4 regions of the Sphingobacterium sp. lm-10 genome follow, and region 2 is predicted to be linked to each of the others. Evidence: riboswitches for the same ligand, from Rfam matches in the RefSeq annotation. Region 2 holds a riboswitch; each other region holds the start of a gene.
The links. A riboswitch is a leader RNA that binds a small molecule or an ion and turns the genes downstream of it on or off. The one in region 2 is predicted to bind S-adenosylmethionine.
Positions count from the first base shown of each region.

Region 1: it holds a riboswitch for S-adenosylmethionine, as region 2 does, so the genes downstream of both, metE (5-methyltetrahydropteroyltriglutamate--homocysteine S-methyltransferase) here and M8998_RS06015 (O-acetylhomoserine aminocarboxypropyltransferase/cysteine synthase family protein) in region 2, are expected to answer to the same signal.
Region 3: it holds a riboswitch for S-adenosylmethionine, as region 2 does, so the genes downstream of both, M8998_RS02210 (5-oxoprolinase) here and M8998_RS06015 (O-acetylhomoserine aminocarboxypropyltransferase/cysteine synthase family protein) in region 2, are expected to answer to the same signal.
Region 4: it holds a riboswitch for S-adenosylmethionine, as region 2 does, so the genes downstream of both, metF (methylenetetrahydrofolate reductase [NAD(P)H]) here and M8998_RS06015 (O-acetylhomoserine aminocarboxypropyltransferase/cysteine synthase family protein) in region 2, are expected to answer to the same signal.

Region 1 covers NZ_JAMJWC010000002.1:602,839-607,457, forward strand. Annotated here, with positions in the region: gene metE (5-methyltetrahydropteroyltriglutamate--homocysteine S-methyltransferase) at 1-1,374, opposite strand, end outside; SAM riboswitch class I at 1,447-1,563, opposite strand; gene M8998_RS12595 (response regulator transcription factor) at 1,630-2,319, opposite strand; gene M8998_RS12600 (sensor histidine kinase) at 2,346-4,223, opposite strand; gene pyk (pyruvate kinase) at 4,393-4,619, opposite strand, start outside.
Region 2 covers NZ_JAMJWC010000001.1:1,516,283-1,520,901, reverse strand. Annotated here, with positions in the region: gene M8998_RS06030 (alpha/beta fold hydrolase) at 1-17, opposite strand, end outside; tRNA gene M8998_RS06025 (tRNA-Arg) at 242-315, shown strand; gene M8998_RS06020 (homoserine dehydrogenase) at 459-1,637, opposite strand; gene M8998_RS06015 (O-acetylhomoserine aminocarboxypropyltransferase/cysteine synthase family protein) at 1,670-2,974, opposite strand; SAM riboswitch class I at 3,220-3,331, opposite strand; gene pckA (phosphoenolpyruvate carboxykinase (ATP)) at 3,720-4,619, shown strand, end outside.
Region 3 covers NZ_JAMJWC010000001.1:579,326-583,944, forward strand. Annotated here, with positions in the region: gene M8998_RS02195 (S9 family peptidase) at 1-647, shown strand, start outside; gene trxA (thioredoxin) at 691-984, opposite strand; gene M8998_RS02205 (DUF2891 domain-containing protein) at 1,209-2,342, shown strand; gene M8998_RS02210 (5-oxoprolinase) at 2,357-2,626, opposite strand; SAM-I-IV-variant riboswitch at 2,673-2,769, opposite strand; gene M8998_RS02215 (DUF72 domain-containing protein) at 2,807-3,685, opposite strand; gene guaA (glutamine-hydrolyzing GMP synthase) at 3,769-4,619, shown strand, end outside.
Region 4 covers NZ_JAMJWC010000002.1:404,599-409,217, forward strand. Annotated here, with positions in the region: gene M8998_RS11735 (FAD/NAD(P)-binding protein) at 1-1,397, opposite strand, end outside; gene metF (methylenetetrahydrofolate reductase [NAD(P)H]) at 1,651-2,607, opposite strand; SAM riboswitch class I at 2,668-2,772, opposite strand; gene M8998_RS11745 (adenylyltransferase/cytidyltransferase family protein) at 2,887-3,414, shown strand; gene M8998_RS11750 (nucleotide sugar dehydrogenase) at 3,484-4,619, shown strand, end outside.

The DNA.
Region 1 (4,619 bases), on a different contig from region 2:
TTTACGTACGTCTTTTGTTTGTGGGAATGAACCGATTGTCGTGGTTGCGAAAGCAGGAAGATTGAATTTTTCTTGTTGTGCTGATTTCCGATCTGCAAATAAGGAAGTACGTTTTGCATCATCGTCTGTGATGTTGCTGGTACGTGTTTTTACCTCTGGTTTGTGGATCAATGGAGAAGTACGACGGCTTTCTGCGGCCGCTTTGTTGCTTTCGAAACGTTTTTCTGTCTCTGCATCTACCTCCCCGTCAGCCAATACAGCTAGGTCTTTTACTTCTGCTAATTTCTGCTTAGCGAATGCTAGCCAATTTTTAACCTCGGCAGGAAGAGATTCTTCGTTTTTCTCATTGTCCAAGTCAAATGGTACATGCAATAAAGAAGACGCTGGTGCTATCCAAACACGGTCTTTCCCTAATGTATCTACTGCTTGTTGGATTTTGCCTAATGATTTTTCGTAATCATTTTTCCAAATATTACGGCCTTCTACCACACCTAATGAAAGAGTTAGAGAAGCAGGAACTTTTGCCAAGATGGTATCCAATTGATCTTCACCGCGTACCAAGTCGATATGTAAGGCGTGTACTGGAAGGTTCAACGCCAAATCTTCATTATCTTTTAACGCTTCAAAATACGTTGTTGCGATCAGTTTGGTGTCGCCCGCTGCGGCATTTAATTTCTCAAATACCATTTTATACAAACCTTTTACTTTTTCGTCGATATCCAACGCCAGGTACGGCTCATCAATTTGGATATATTGTGCACCAGCCGCCGCCAATTTGGAAACGATCTCTTCGTATACTGGCAATAAACGCTCGATTAGATCGATACGATCAAAACCCTCTTCTTTTTCTTTTCCTAATAAAAGGTAGGTGATGGGGCCAATTAATACTGGCTTCGTTTCAATGCCTAATGACTTCGCCTCGTTGTATTCTTTTAAGAATTTTTCAGAAGTTAATTTGAATTCCTGATTTTTGGTGAATTCGGGAACCATGTAATGGTAGTTGGTGTCGAACCATTTCGTCATTTCCATGGCCGTCACATCAACACCTTCTGCCTGGAAACCTCTTGCTAACGCAAAATATAGATCTAAACTGTATTCTCCGTCAATCTTATTTAAAAGCGATTGATAGCGCGCAGGCACTGCTCCGATCGTAAGGGATAAATCCAATACTTGATCATAAAAGGAAAAATCATTGGACGGGATTAAGGTAAAGCCATTCTCCTGTTGTAATTTCCAGTTAGCTTCACGAATGCTTTTTGCTGTATTTAGAAGTTCCTCTTGGGTGATTTTTTTAGCCCAGTAAGCTTCATTCGCCTTTTTCAATTCGCGGAATGGTCCTACTCTTGGATAACCTAAGTTGTTTGTCGTTAACATAGTTTTATTTCTCTAATTTTTTTCGGATGTAATACTTTGCTATTAGAGAATGGCACCAGAAACAGTGACTTCAGCTTATCTTTCTCTTATTGTTCCCGTACAGGGTAAGAGTAGAATGTAGCACCTTGTCCAAGTGACAGGTTGCCAAGGCTTCAACGGGTCTATTCCCTCTGCCTTTCTCTATAAGCATCACAAACTTAGATAACAAAAGTATAAAATCCAAATTTCTAGAGAAAAGAGGACGCAAATAATCAGCTAGCTGACCAAAAGCTTGTATCCTTTGCCATGCACATTTACGATTTCCACATTCGGATCTTCTTTAAGATATTTCCGAAGCTTACTCAGGAATACATCCATGCTTCTACCGGTGAAATAGTTGTCGTCATGCCAGATCTTCACCAACGCTTCTTCGCGCGTCAACACATCATTCTTCTTGAGACAAAGCAGACGCAACAGTTCGGCCTCCTTAGTAGATAACTTCTGCTGCTGCCCCTTATAGGAGATCACTTGACTGGTATAATCAAAGAAATAACCACCAATCTCAAACTTGTCTGGTGTTTCATCATCTTTATCGCGAGACGAACGTTTAAGCAGGGCGTTGATGCGCAACAACAGCTCTTCTACACGAAACGGCTTCGTAATATAGTCATCACCACCCAATTCAAATGCTTGGGTTTTGTCTTCCATCATTCCTTTGGCTGTGGCAAAGATAATTGGCACTGTTTGATCCACTTTGCGCACATCTTTCCCCAAAGAGAAGCCGTCTTTTTTTGGCATCATAACATCGAAAATGCACAGATCAAATTCATCCTTGCGGAATGCTTCCAATGCTTCCATGCCATCCTTGCACAGTACGACATCAAATTTACCCTTGAGTTCGAGGTAATCTTTCAAGAGATCGCCAAGATTGGGATCGTCTTCTGCTAGTAGTATTTTTTGAGACATAAATTTGTTTTAATGTATATTAATAATCAAGCTCTGCTTGTGCTATCGGTACTGTGGAGTGGTAAAGTCACCTCAAATTGTGTGCCTTTATCTCGTTCGCTTTTTACAGAGATCTTGCCATTGAGGATCTTGATGATGTTATTGACATAACTTAGCCCCAACCCGAAGCCTTTTACATTGTGAATATTCCCTGTTGGTATTCGGTAAAATTGATCAAATATTTTTTCCTGATGATCCTTCGACATCCCGACTCCTTTATCTGCAACGGATAAGGTTATGCTGTTTTTGGTGCTGTAGGTACGAACGGTTATGTCCGGAGTGTCTTTGCTATATTTAATGGCATTGTCTAGTAAATTGAACATCACATTAGAAAGATGCAGCTCATCACCAATCACCACATCGTGCGTAGCGGATAAGTCCACCTGTAAGTTTCCGCCAGCTTTCTCCAATTGCAGGTGCATGCTTTCCAGCACGTCAGACATAAGCGCGTTAATAGGTACTTTAGTACGCTCGATATTCAGGTTTTCTTTCTCAAGGCGTGCTATGTTCAATACACGCTCAATATGTGAACCTAACCGTATATTCTCATCATAGATGATATTAGCCAACTTATTGACCCGGTTTTCGTTGGAGGCAATTTCTTTGTCTCGAAGCGATTCGCTCGCAATCATGATCGTAGCCACCGGTGTTTTGAACTCGTGCGTCATGTTGTTGATGAAGTCTGTCTTCATCTCCGATATTTTCTTCTGCCTAAAAATGATCGTGAGTGTGTAGGCAAAGCAGCCAACTAGTAACGACAATAAAGCGAGCACGGCAATCACCATAAAACTCATGTTCCCGGCAATATGGCTCTCTTTGTATGGGAAGTATATAGACAATAAACCGGGAGATTTTCCTTGATCGCCTTGGAACAAAGCAGTGCTGTATTCCATAGCATCTGTCAAACGTACCGGGTCTTCTAAATGCGAACCAGCCTGAATGATAAGCGCAGCACTAGGGTTGGGTCTGATCTGCATCAAAAAAGGAGACACGATCCCGCGAATGTGTAATTCTTCCTCCAAATAACTCATAGCCAAGTCTGCATTAATCCTTTCTTTCAACGGGCGCTTCGACATAGCGATGCTCGCTGTAATATCTTCGATAACTTTACTGTCTTTACCCCCTAAGATGGCTACGGTATCATAGAGGTTAGTGGCTACAGAGAGTTTTCTGAAATTCAGGTTTTTCAGTTCTTGTTCTACTTCTTGTAAGCGTATTAGAGTAGATTTATCCTCGGTAGGAGGCAAGGTAGCCCAGGCAAATGAGTGCACTTGGAGTGTAGCATCATTCACAATAGGAATGATGAAGCGTGTGCTGTCATCTCGAGCAGAAATTTCGGAAACACGTTTACTGGCGCCTACCACCGTAGATATAGTGGGTAAAGTAGGGTCTTGAATATCGTAGCTTTTCTCAATAGAAAAAGTAATCAGTTGGTGATAATCCTTCCTTCGTACATACGTTTCGAAGAATGCGTTACTGACGTAGGCCGCATTTGGAAAATTTCTTTTTAGGTCTTCTTCTTCGTTTCTATAGCGATCTCGCGCATCGAAGTTTTTCACCCTAAGCTTATTGATCTCATCTTGCAAGGCAATTTGTTCTGCCAGAATAACTTCTTTTTCCCGCTGAAGCTTTTGATCTTTAGCAAATTTTACCTGATTTAATTTTGCTTGTTTTCTAGTGAATTCATATACCTCATGGCGCTCTATTTTGTTGGCCACTACTGATAGCGAGGCGTTTACGCTCTCGTCAAAGATTTGAGATTTCTGAATATAGGATTGGCGAATGAAGTAGTACTGCATGGCCATCACACCGAGTAGCGCGATAGACATAAACCAGATAATTAAGGTAATACTTCTCTTCTTCATATGTGCAAAAATAATTAGGCAAATGCGGTCTACAGGGACTTTAACACAATTTAACAGCCCTTTGCCCTATAGGTTGTCTGCTTCTCGATGGGCATTAAACCAAGACAGTCACCAAGGAGAACCTTGGTGACTGTCTAAATATAGGGTTTTAAAACGCTAAAGTGTCAGATTACTGCACTTCAGAAACACGAATCGTATTCGTTCTACCTTTAGCGTGCAATGGTGTAGAAGCTGTGTTAATCACTATTTGGCCTGGGTTCACCAATTTGTGCATCTTCAATAATTCATTTACATCTTGAATGGTACCGTCTGTACTTTCGAATTTATCGTAGATAAATGTCTGCACACCCCATACCAAGCTTAGCATAGTCAATAGTTTTTTATTACCAGTAAACA
Region 2 (4,619 bases):
CTATGTTCTTTTTGCACCGCTTTTTTTATAAAAAAAGAGATACTAATATCACCAATTCTGATTTTATTGCTTTTAATTCGCTCGGCCATATGCTAGTGTGCTATGTAAATGTTTTGTTTTCAGTTAAATAGGGTTTAAGCCCTGTTTTTCTGTCCTTAAAGTTTAGAAAAAGTTTGCAATAATCGAAAAAGTAACGATATTTGCCTCACCAAAAACGGTATACACCGATTGGTAAAAGACTGCGCTCATAGCTTAATTGGATAGAGCACCTGACTACGGATCAGGAGGTTAGGGGTTCGACTCCCTTTGAGCGCACTTTTTTATTTCCCTGCTATCTTTTCCGCTTTATTTCTCGAAACAAATCTTCGCTTTTTAGCTTTTCGGAGTCGTATTTATGCAAAGAAAAATTCCTGTACTACTCCAGCAAACATACTAGAGCAGCACAAGAATACATATTATTATGCTAATTCTGCCAGAAAGTAGCCGTCGCGGTGAATCAATTCACGGTGAGCAATGATTTGTTGTAGGTTGATCTTTCCGATCACATATTTAAAATCTTGTCCGTAGAAGCGTTCGGAGATACTATTGAAGCCCAGTGTTTCCAGAATTTCTTCGTCCTGATAGCGTAAGTAAACGTTCAATTCGTAATCGGTAGAATAGGTAACCTGCTGAGATTTTGAGTGTTTTTTAAACTCATAACGATAACCATATCGAAGTGCCGTGATATCAGATAACACCGCCGATCCGGTTGGATGACCGCCTGCACCTTTTCCGAAGAAAAACTGCTCGTCTGCAAAAGCAGCTTTTACCACCACACCATTATTTTCATTCTCCACACCGTATAGTAGGTTGTCTTTGCTAACGAACTTCGGCAATACATATAAGATAATCTTACCATCTACCTCTTTTGCCAATGGAATCAGCTTGATTTTGTAGTTTTTCTCACGTGCATAGGTAATATCTGCTAAGCCAAGCTTATTGATTCCCAAATTGAGAATATCTTCTGGTTTGACATAGATGCCGTAAGCGTGATTGGCAACGATTGCCAGCTTGTACTTAGGGTCGTAGCCTCCCACATCCAATGTGGGATCCGTTTCTGCAAAGCCCAATTCCTGTGCTTTCTTTAGCGCGCTATCGTAATCTTGATTTTCGTTAAAGATCTTCGATAAAATATAATTGGAAGAACCATTGAAAATTCCGCTTACGCTATGCAGGAGCTCATTGTCATAATATTCCTCCAGGTTGCGAATGATTGGAATCGATCCACATACCGCACCTTCGTAAAGTAACGATTTGCCGGTTTCTTCCTGTATAGTCGCTAATTCTTCCAAATGGGTTGCGATCATCTTTTTATTGGCAGATACCACATTTTTACCAGCATACAATGCGCGTTTTGTGATTTCAAAAGCAGCATCGGCATCATCAATAAGTTCCAGTATCGTATTTATTTCTGGATCATTCAACACGCTGTCTGCATCGGTCGTAAAAAGGTGTTCAGGAAGCGATCGTTGTTTCGTTGGGTTTTTAATGACAAATTTCTTTATTTCTAGATTTAGATCTTTGGTTTTGATAATGTCGTACAGTCCTTGGCCAACTACTCCAAATCCAAACATCCCAATCGTTAATTTTTCACTCATTTTATATCAAATTGTTTTTTAGTTACGCAAATTTATAGTGCTTCAAAAGCTTGTTCCAGATCAGCTTTGATGTCGTCAATATGTTCGATTCCTACAGATAATCGAAGGACACCTGGGTATACGCCAGAGCGTTGTTGTTCTGCCGTACTTAGCTGTTGGTGTGTGGTTGTAGCAGGGTGTATGATGACCGTTTTCGCATCGCCAACATTCGCCAGATGACTGACCAATTCTAAAGCATTGATAAACTCGTTGGCTTTGGTACTACCTCCGCGAATAGTAAAAGACAATACCGCGCCATAGCCATTTTTTAAATACTTTTGGGCGGCATCATGATAGGGATGGCTCTTCAGTCCGGGATAACTTACAGATTCTACCTGTGCATGGTTTTCAAGCCATTGGGCAATTTCCAGCGCATTATCCACATGCCGCTGTACGCGCAATGAAAGTGTTTCCAATCCCTGTGTCAGCAAGAAAGAATTGAAAGGGGAGAGGGCAGGGCCGAAGTCACGCAATCCCTCTACGCGCGCCCGGATGGCAAACTGTATATTGCCAAAGTTGCTATTTTCTCCAAACACTTCCGAGAAGATTAGCCCATGATAACCCTCGGATGGCTCAGAAAATTGCTTGAACTTACCATTACCCCAATTGTAATTGCCACCATCGATAATCACGCCACCAATGGTCGTGCCGTGGCCGCCGATCCACTTCGTGGCTGACTCCACTACAATGTGAGCACCATATTCTAAAGGCTTGAAAAGATAACCGCCTGCACCAAAGGTATTGTCTACCACAATAGGAAGGTCATGTTTTTTGGATAGGGCAGAAAGACGTTCGAAGTCAGGAATGCTATATGCGGGGTTTCCGATGGTTTCTACATAAAGCGCTTTGGTACGGTCATCAATTAATTTCTCAAATTCGTCTGGATCACCCTGGTCTGCAAAGCGTACTTCAATGCCTAGCCTTTTAAAGGCAACTTTAAATTGATTGAATGTGCCGCCATAGAGATGGGAGCTCGCCACAAAATTATCTCCGCTTTCTAGGATATTATTCAGTGCGATAAATTGGGCTGCTTGGCCGGAAGAAACCGCCACTGCCGCTAAGCCACCTTCCAGCGCTGCTATTCTCTTTTCAAAGACATCCGTTGTCGGATTCATAATCCGAGTGTAAATATTTCCAAACTCCTTCAATGCAAAAAGGTTGGCGCCATGTTCTGCGTTGTTAAAAACGTAAGATGAGGTTTGATATATCGGGAGTGCGCGTGCCCCAGTAGTGGGATCGGCTTCCTGTCCTGCATGTATTTGCAGGGTTTCAAATTGTAACGGTTTTTTGTAGGCCATAGTAACTTAATTATTGTGGAACATAAAATCAGGATTAGTCTGTACGAAAGGAAAGAGTCGTTTATAGGTTGCGGTAGGCCAAATCGATGTACAGGTCATCGCTTAAGACTAATCACAAAAAACGACTATCGCATTCGTGAGTGGCAAGCAACCAATTGCAGCCAATGACAAATCGCTGTAGAAATTAAGTGTGGACGATCTTCCGAAGAAGGGAATAAGTTGATTTTTTCGTTCATCTGTTCTATTATTTATATACTCCAAAACATGGTTTTGGACAGGAATTGGCACCTTTTCAACGCTCTGTTGTTGGTTGCCAGCGGGTCATCGAGCCAGTCTCTCGCCGCTTCTTTATAAATCAAGACCTGATCGCTTTGGTGTAGGTGTTGATTTGTATTATCGAATGATATACATAGCAAATATAGGGTTTTTGTACAGCCATGCAAATATATGATCAAATCTTTTTGGAAATGTTTCCTAGCTGAGATACTATTAAAGTTGGTTAATCAAGTGTATTGGGAGTTGTTTATCCGCATCTCCAACTCCTTTTGTTTAGTGCCTTGAAGATGAATATTGTTGTTAAAATAGGCTAAAATGTTTTAGCATTTAAATTATTTTAATCATCAATTTAATTAGTTGATATACAGGTTTTTATCCATGTGTATTTGCTACAATAAGCGTTTTTATAATTTCCCGACAATTGGTTTATGGTTAATTTTGTTTCATAAAATCAAACGAATAAACTGTAATGCAAAAAATTCTTCAAGACTACCAAATTGAACTTGCTTTAGAGCCTAAAGGTGAGGTGTTTAGTGAGTTAACACCCGCCGAATTAATTGAGCATGCCATTTTGAATAAGGAAGCGACACTTTCTGCTTCCGGTGCGCTGAATATTATGACAGGAACTTTTACAGGACGCTCTCCTCGTGATCGCTATCTGGTGCGTGATGAAGTCACGGAGGATACGGTGCATTGGAATGATACCAATCAACCCGTCAATCCGAGTGTATTTGAGGCACTTGAACAACAAGTGAAAGTTTATTTAGATTCTTGCAAATCACTTTATACACGCACGGCAAATATCGCAACGTATGCTAAATATAGCAGGAGAATTCACTTTGCGACGGAGCTGGCTGCACAAGATTTGTTTATCAGTAATATGTTCCTTCCTAAGCAAGAAGTGGAACAGCAAAAGGATTGGACGGTGTGGGTGGCATCTCTATTAAAAATCGAAAATTATGAGGAACTGGGTCTTCGAGCATCGAATGCGGTGGTGCTTGATTTTACCCGGCGTAAAGTGCTAATCATTGGAACGGCATATACAGGAGAAATCAAAAAGAGCATGTTTTCTATGATGAATTTTGTGTTGCCACAAGATCATGGTGTCTTTCCAATGCATTGCTCGGCTAATACAGGTAAAAATGGAGAAACAGCCTTGTTTTTCGGTTTATCTGGCACAGGGAAAACCACCTTGTCTGCAGATCACGATCGTTATCTGATTGGTGATGATGAGCATGGTTGGTCGGACGAAGGAATCTTCAATTTAGAGGGAGGTTGTTACGCCAAATGCATCAACCTAAAAGTCGAAAGCGAACCCGATATATTTGGTGCTGTGCGGTTTGGGGCATTAACAGAAAATATGCTTTAC
Region 3 (4,619 bases), 940 kb from region 2:
CCTTCGTGCCGAAGTCTTTTTTTGCGAATCCTTCCGGCATGCACGAGCTGGCGGAGTTGGGCTTTATTGTCGTACAGATTGATGGCATGGGTACCTCGCACCGTTCAAAAGCATTTCATGATGTGGCTTGGAAAAATTTAAAAGACGCAGGCTTTCCAGATCGCATCGCCTGGATGAAAGCAGCGGCAGCGCAATATGACTATATGGATTTAGAACGCGTAGGTATTTACGGGACGTCAGCGGGTGGACAATCGTCTACCGCAGGCTTACTTTTTCATCCCGAATTCTACAAAGTGGGTGTCTCATCCTGCGGATGTCACGACAATCGGATGGACAAAATTTGGTGGAATGAGCAGTGGATGGGCTGGCCTGTGGGGCCAGAGTACATTGCCTGTTCGAATGTAGAAAACGCCCATCTTTTGGAAGGAAAGCTGTTATTAATCGTAGGAGAACTGGACGACAATGTAGATCCATCGTCCACGTACCAGTTAGTGGATCAGTTAATCAAGCATGGCAAAGATCATGATTTTATTATGGTGCCTGGTATGGGGCACTCATCGGGAGGTGATTTTGGTGAACGCAAACGTCGCGACTTCTTCGTCAAACACCTATTACAGGTGGATCCGCCAACCTGGAATAGGAGCTAATAAAAGTCGATATTTATTGCGAAACGGATCCTCCTGTCTCCAATTATTTGTTTTCATTGATCAGTCGTTCCAGCTCATTCGCAGGAACGACACCAGATTGGCGCCAACGAACAGTTCCTTTTTTAAAAATAATGAGCGTAGGCACGCCTTGTACTTGATACGCCGCCGCTGCGGTTGGATTTTTGTCTACATCTATTTTGATAATATTGGCTTCGTCACCGACACGTTGCTTTAATTCTTCTAAGATGGGCGGCATCATTTTACATGGCCCACACCATTCGGCAAAGAAGTCTACTAATACGGGCTTATCACTGTTTATTATTTCCTGAAATGTCATATTGTTATTTGTATCGTCCTATTAAAAAATATAAATCTGCCAAATAGCGTGCCGTAAAGGTTATTGGTTTCAACTATAACATTCGATTTATCATCGTTTATTAAGGTGTCATAGTTGCTAAATAGATACTATCCATTAAAGTAAAATATTGAGTAGGCCTTTCTGTACACATCACTGAATTTACTATCTTTAGTGTTTCATTATTTATATTATAGATTTAATACATGATCATACGTGATACAATAGGTAAGTTCGCTTTCTTAATCTTGTTCCTATTTGCCAGTAGCTTTTTGTTTTCCTGCCAGAATAACCAAACTAACGACAAAAAAGCAGTCGCGACTGAAAAGCCAACTCCAAAATTTGCTTTGAGCCAACAGCAGGCGAAGACTATTTTTGATATGCCGGTCCATTGTATTACGGTAGAATACCCCAATAAATTGGGGCAGTCTTTAGGAGGCGATGCTGATCTTAAACCACCGCGTGCATTGCGACCTATTTTTTACGGATGTTTTGATTGGCACTCATCGGTACATGGCTATTGGTCTATCATCAAATTGATGAAATCTTTCGATAACCTGGATCAAGACGGTGCGGTGCGTAGCACATTGAATGCGCTAATCACGGATGAGAACGCGGCTATTGAGAAGGCTTTCTTTGAAGATAAAAACAACCTCTCATTTGAGCGTACTTATGGTTGGGCTTGGTTATTTAAGTTGCAGGAAGAGTTGGTAACATGGGACGATGCCGATGCCCAGCGATGGAGCAGATCTTTGCAACCCATGGTCGATCTTCTGCGAGGTAAGTTGTTGGATTACTTGCCTAAGTTAGTTTATCCCATCCGTAGTGGAAAGCATGACAATACCGCTTTTGGTCTGTCATTGATGTACGATTACGCATTGACGGTTGAAGACGAAGCATTAGCCGATATTATTGCAGAACATGCTACTCGCCTATATAAAGAGGATAAAAACTGTGACTTTTCTTATGAGCCGAGTGGTTCAGACTTTCTTTCGCCTTGTCTGGAGGAAGCCTATCTGATGAGCAAAGTTTTAGATAGAGAAGCATATGAAACCTGGCTTCATGCCTTTCTGCCGCAAATGTATGAAGCTGATTTTCAGTTGAAACCTGCTATTGTGAAAGATCGCACCGACGGTCAGCTAGTCCACCTAGATGGCCTAAACTATAGTCGTGCAGCCTGTCTGTATGGCATTGCGCATCAAGTTCCGGCGTTAGCACATCTGCGTACAATCGCCGATGAGCACATGGCTTTTTCTTTACCAAACCTTACCAAGGAAGACGATTACATGGGCTCACACTGGTTAGGAACTTTTGCACTTTATGCCATTACGCATCAATAAACACGGGTTCATAACTAACAGGCAAGCGGAATTAAGGTGTTGTCGTCACCCAACTCAACGGGTACTAGCTGAATAGTGGTAAACCCATCGTCGTGAGATACGATGCGCGACAGATCTACGCCTTTACGCGCAAGACTGTTCAATACGGCAGTTCTAAAAGCTGCTTTTTGTGTACCCCAGGATTTGTTTCGGACGAGATCGTTATTCAAGTTAACGAGCTCCTTGACGGAATAGTGGTGAAAATTTTGAACCAAATGCTGGTACAGTTCGTTTGGAGTTTGCATACAATACAATTATTAAAGGTGAAACCATCAATCGTATTCAGAACGGCAATATAATCTGTTTTGGAATGAATCCCGTATTATAAAAACCACCGCGGTTCTGCGAACTCGGTTGGTATTGCGTCAGGCAATTCTGAATACTCTACAAACTTAGTAGAGTATTCGTTAATCTCCAAATAAACTTTAAAATAATTTGTCAGCATTCGGTAATTTCAAATTCAAGTCAAAGGATTTATTTATCAGTTTGATGAAATGATCTGCTAGCATGGGGGATTCGACTTCCATGTTCTGGTGGATAAAGAAATACAGTTTCTGTAATCCAGCCTTTCTCCATTCGCGGATGCGTTTCACCCAATCTTCTAAGCGTGTGTAATCAGAAGGAGCGTTGGCGCCCACATAACGCACAAAAGCAATTGGTGTAGTTAGTCGCATGTGCAATAAATCCCTACGTCCGGCGGTATCGGTGATGATATTGGTCTTTTCTGTTTTCTCCAACAAGGAATAATAGCGCGCAGCAACCTCTTGATCACTAAACCAAGCTTCATTACGCACTTCTATCGCTAAAGGATATCCCGCGGGGAAGTTTTTCAGAAATGACTCCAATCGTTCAAAATCTTTGGGCTTAAAGTTATCGTGCATTTGTAAAAAAGCCATTCCCAACTTATCTTCAAATAGCACGGTGGCATCTACAAAGGTTTCTACTTTTTCATCGGTATTAAGCAAGCGGCCATAATGACTAATAGATTGAGGAATTTTAGGGAAAAATTTAAAATCCTTTCCGGTCTTGTCTTTCCAGGTTTGCACCTGATCCTTGGAGGGAGAGTTATAGAATGTCGCGTTTAATTCAATAGAATTGAATTTCGTAGCATAGTACGCGAGTTCATCTTTAGTGCCGCGCGGGTAAAATCCTTTGAGCTCTTTTTTATTCCATTTGGCACAGCCAACAAATACCTCAAACGGCGCGTCTGATTGATGCGCTTTCAGTAGTTCCAGCGTTGCTGATGGCGTATTGGGAAGGGAGAAATCAATAGATGATGGGTCTGTAACGCTGCCAAATTTCATATCTGCTTATTAAGAAAAGTGTAAATGCTAAGGTAAGAAGATTTCGCCGTGTAAAACTCATCCTGAATATGTAACTTTGCGCCATGTCAGAAAAAATTATTATCCTCGATTTTGGGTCACAATATACGCAGTTGATCGCGCGTCGTGTGCGCGAATTGAATGTTTACTGTGAAATTCATCCATTTAATAACATCCCTACCTTCGATGAAACAGTTAAAGGTATCATTTTTTCAGGTAGTCCATACTCTGTGCGTCAGGAAGATGCACCGCAAGTAGACTACGCTGCTATGATGCGGGATTACCCCGTGCTGGGCGTTTGTTATGGCGCTCAATATCTGGCACAGCATTCTGGGGGAGAGGTTTTGCCTTCCGAGATTAGAGAATACGGAAGAGCAAATTTATTATATGTTGATCAGGAGAATCCATTGTTGACTGGCATTCCTACACAATCACAGGTGTGGATGTCGCATGGAGATACCATTAAAGAAGTGCCCTCTACGTTTCGCGTGATCGCAAGTACCGACAAGGTACGCGTAGCAGCTTACCATATCGAAGGTACTCGTACGTACGGAATTCAGTTTCATCCGGAGGTAACGCATAGTACCGACGGACAGGTATTGGTGAAAAACTTTGTCGTGAATATCTGTGGTTGTACACAAGACTGGACAGCAGATGCCTTCGTAGAAATGACTATAGCCGACTTGAAAGCACAATTGGGCAACGATCACGTCATCATGGCTTTATCTGGCGGAGTGGATTCTACCGTAGCAGCCGTATTGCTGCACCAAGCTATTGGAGATAAGCTGCACTGTTTTTTCGTGGATCACGGTTTATTACGTAAGAATGAGTACCAGCAAGTGTTGGATTCTTACGAGCATATGGGGCTTAATATCAAAGGCGTAAACGCCAAAGAACAATTTTACAGCAAATTAGC
Region 4 (4,619 bases), on a different contig from region 2:
TTCCGCGCGGAGGTCCAAACCCGCATGGTATTCAAATCGACCAAAACACCGGCAATAGGATGCTGCTCAATATATTTTTTGGATAGTAAGTCCGGCAATATGGGCTGGTCTTGCATCTTTTCAATATCACTGGATGGGCCCGAGGCGTTGATGACATAATCTGCTTCGTATTGCGTGCCATCTTCCTTTTTTAAAATAAATCTGTCTTTACTCCATATGATATCGCCCGTATGTCCGATGATTTCTAGCTGACCAGAGCGAAGAATGTTGCGGATTTTAATCGCATTTTCTAAAGGAATAGCGTGTCGGTTGATGTCGAAATGAGGTTTTACCCATTTGCCAAAAAGCTGTTTCTGATCGGGAGGCAATAAGCGCCAAATGCTATAGGAATCTTCTCGAAGCGAATAGAGTATTGTTTGAAAAATATTTCCTTCTCCAGTAGCTTCTTGAATATCCTTTTCTAGCAGTGCTAACTGATCTTTATTAATGCGGTCTTCGTTGGCCCAGTCTACGGGTCTCTCCAAAGCGCTTTCTACCTCCGATCGAAAAAGTCTGATCAGATCGATGATACGCAACGTTCGTTGCTGCTCTCGGATGATACTGCGTATGTTGGACAGTGTCAGCACCTTGCGTTCATATGGGATTTCCGACGGTGTCTGTACACGAGGTAATAAGCCGGTCAAGGAGAAAAATTGAATCGGCCCTTCATGCCCGTTGTCTACCAGTGTAATCAGTGCGTCAATAGCTGTAAGGCTGCTTCCTACAATACTCACTCGAGCCTGCTTATCTTTTATTTTTTTCAATAATCGGCTGGTTGGCCAAGGCGAGCAGAAAAAGTTATCACTGGATTTTAGCTTCGCAAAAGTAGCAGACTGTGGATTACCCGTTGCCAGAATGACATAGTCAAACGCTACCTTACGCTGGTCTGCTGTATGAAGCATTACTGTATTTTCTGGAGTAATATCGGCTGAAACTGCCTCGGTGGGTCTTGTCTGGATGTCGATACCCGCTTTAAGTCCCCATGCTTTGTATTTATCCAACATGGCCTGTACATAATTTCCATACAGCATACGCGGCGGATAGCTGTCTGGATGTGTACTTACCTGAGGATATGTTTCTCCAATTTTATCACTATTTTGATGCATCCATTGTACGAAATGCATGCGCTCTTTTGGAAAAATACCCATAAGTCCTGCTTTCGTATTTAACAAATGACCTTGTTGTTCCGTGCCAAATGCCAGTCCATCGCCGAATTCTTTCCGTTTCTCAAATAGAGTAATAGAGAGTGGAAACGGGTTTCCTTTCGTGATGTGTTTTTGTACCAGTTGTATGAAGCAGGCTACGCCGCTTGCTCCCGATCCTACGATGGCTATTGTTTTAGGTAGATGTTTGACCATACAGTTAAGTAAACAGGGATCACGAATGATTGTTTACCAGTGATGTATTTGTTACGTATGCCAAAGTCTTCGTGCTTTATTTAATTTAAGTAATTGTTATTGAAAGCATTGTGTTGTTTTAATGCTCCATTTCCCAACTAAGGGAAGGTCAAAAAACGAAAGCTCGAACGTTATGCTACCTCGCAATGATGTATTTTTTCGGTCTTAAATGTCTTTTTTAGAAAAGTCTCCTTTTACACTAAGCGTAAAATGCCTAAGCAAGTTGCTGGACAATATTTTTGGTAGGACCTGGATTACTCATCGTATAAAAGTGGAGCACTGGTGCACCGAAAGCGATGAGTTCGCGGCACTGCTGTACTAACCATTCTTCACCTATCTTCCGCACCTCTGCATTGTTCTTGCAGCTATCGACAGCCTCAGATAACTCCTCTGGTATATCCAAGTGAAATATACGGGGTAGCGTGATGAGTTGTTTTTTTGTAGTTAATGGCTTTAAACCAGGGATAATAGGCACGTGGATACCATGCTCACGACATTTGGTAACAAACTCTTTATAGCGCTCAACGTTGAAGAACATCTGTGTTACAATAAATTCGGCTCCCATATCCACCTTTTTCTTCAACCATTTAAAGTCTGTTTGCGAATTTGGAGCTTCAAAATGCTTCTCTGGATACCCTGCTACCCCTATGCAAAAATCGGTTTTTGAAGAAGTGGTGATATCCTCATGTAAGTATTTTCCTTCATTCATATCCCGAACCTGTTTCAATAGGTCTGTGGCATAAGCATGCCCACCTTCGGTAGGGATAAAATCGGCATCGCCCTTCCGTGCGTCGCCCCGAAGTACTAGCACATTATCTATGCCAAGGAAATCAAGATCAATCAAGGCGTTCTCTGTTTCCTCTTTGGTAAATCCGCCGCAAATCAAGTGTGGCACCGCATCTACCTTATACTTATTCATGATAGCTGCACAAATGGCCACCGTACCCGGCCGTTTACGATAAGATACACGCTCCAATAACCCGTTTGGATGTTGTTTGTATAAGTAATCTTCCCGATGGTATGTGACGTCGATAAAGGGAGGTTTGAATTCCATCAACTCATCCATCGTCTGAAATATGTTTTGAATTCCCTGGCCTTTTGCGGGAGGCAACAACTCGAAAGAAAACAGCGTTTTTCCTTGTGCATTCTTGATATGATCAATGATCTTCATACGTATGTGTTTCTTGAATGGAAGGCTTGCAGAGAAATGGTGCCGACATATGCCTATGGCCGCTTATCATTCCCTTCACTATGGAGGGTAGATTGTAGCACCTTGACATGCGTCAGGTTGCTAAGGCGTCCGCGGGTCTAATCCCTCAGCCTTTCTCTATAAGCAATCACAAATATGGGAAAAGCGTGTGGGATAACAAAATGCAGAATGATTTTAATTGATGATCAAAATTTGTCCACCTTTTGTCCACGGCTGTTATCGTTAGATGTACATAGGATAATGAAAAAATCAATTATCCTTGTGGATACAAACATACTATCTCGTATCAACATGGAAAATAACAATCCCTCCGATTACAATCCTGGCCCACGCATTGGCATTACCTTCTCCACATTCGACTTGTTGCATGCCGGGCATATCATGATGTTGGCAGAAGCCAAACGACAATGTGATTACCTGATCTGCGGTTTACAGATGGACCCTACGTTAGACCGGCCGGAGAAGAATGCGCCTACACAAACTGTAGTAGAGCGATACATACAACTTCGAGGGTGCCAATATGTAGATGAAATTGTCCCCTATTCTACAGAGCAAGATTTGGAAGATATCTTACGATCCTTTAAGTTAGATGTGCGTATTGTGGGGGATGAATACCAGGAGAAAAACTTTACAGGAAGAGAATACTGCGAACAGAAGGGCATTGAGCTTTATTACAATAGCAGAGATCATCGGTTTTCCAGCTCTGGTTTGCGGAGGATTGTTGCCGAAAAAGAGGCACAGAAGATGGAACGAGAAATGAACCCGTAATAGAATAAGGATCACATTACGGATTTTCAATTTTCTGAATTATCAGACTATTTAGTACTTTCGTGGAGAATGAAGAAGATAGCCGTTATCGGACAAGGATACGTCGGGTTGCCCCTGGCATTGGCGTTTGCTTCCCACACGCAAGTAGTAGGGTTTGATATTGATGAAGCGCGCGTTAGCGAACTGAACCAGGAGATCGATCGTACTAAAGAAGCAAATCCTGAGATGCTACGATCAGCGCTTCAACTTATTGTGGATACAGAAGGGCAAAAGGGCTATACAGCATCCTTTGCAGTGGAAGATCTTCGCGGTTGCTCTATCTACATTGTCACCGTTCCTACGCCAATCGATGAATTCAATGCGCCTGATCTAAGACCTTTGCGTCATGCAACGCGCATGATAGGAAAGGTGTTGAAAAAAGGCGACATCGTAATCTACGAATCCACGGTGTACCCAGGCTGTACAGAAGAGGACTGCGTGCCGATTCTAGAGCGGGAATCTGGATTGATATTTAACGAAGATTTTTTTGCAGGATATTCTCCAGAACGGATCAATCCTGGGGACAAGGTAAACACGTTGACTACCATAAAAAAAGTCACCTCTGGATCTACTTCGGCTATAGCGGAAGAGATAGATCAGTTGTATCGAATCATTATTCACGCGGGTACGCACAAAGCTCCTAGCATTAAGGTGGCGGAGGCTTCCAAAGCAATTGAAAATGCGCAACGTGATGTGAATATTTCTTTTGTCAATGAACTCGCTTTAATCTTTGATCGGGTGGGTATTGATACACAAGATGTATTAGCTGCCGCTGGGACGAAGTTTAATTTTCTTCCCTACAAACCTGGCTTGGTTGGTGGGCACTGTATCTCGGTAGATCCCTATTATTTAGCACATAAAGCGGTTCAGTTGGGCTATCATCCAAATGTTATTCTCTCTGGTAGACGGGTTAATGACTCTGTCGCAGAATTCATTGCCTCCAAAGTGGTAAAGCTAATGATCAGAAAGGATATCGCTGTTAAGGGTGCGAATGCTTTAATACTCGGTGTCACTTTTAAAGAAAATTGTCCAGATATCCGCAATACCAAGGTGAAGGATCTTCATGCCGCGTTAGAGGACTATGGGGTGAAAGCAGATATTGTAGATCCTTGGGCGAGTGTTGCAGAGGTGCAGCATGAGTATGGGTTGAGGTTGAAATCAATAGA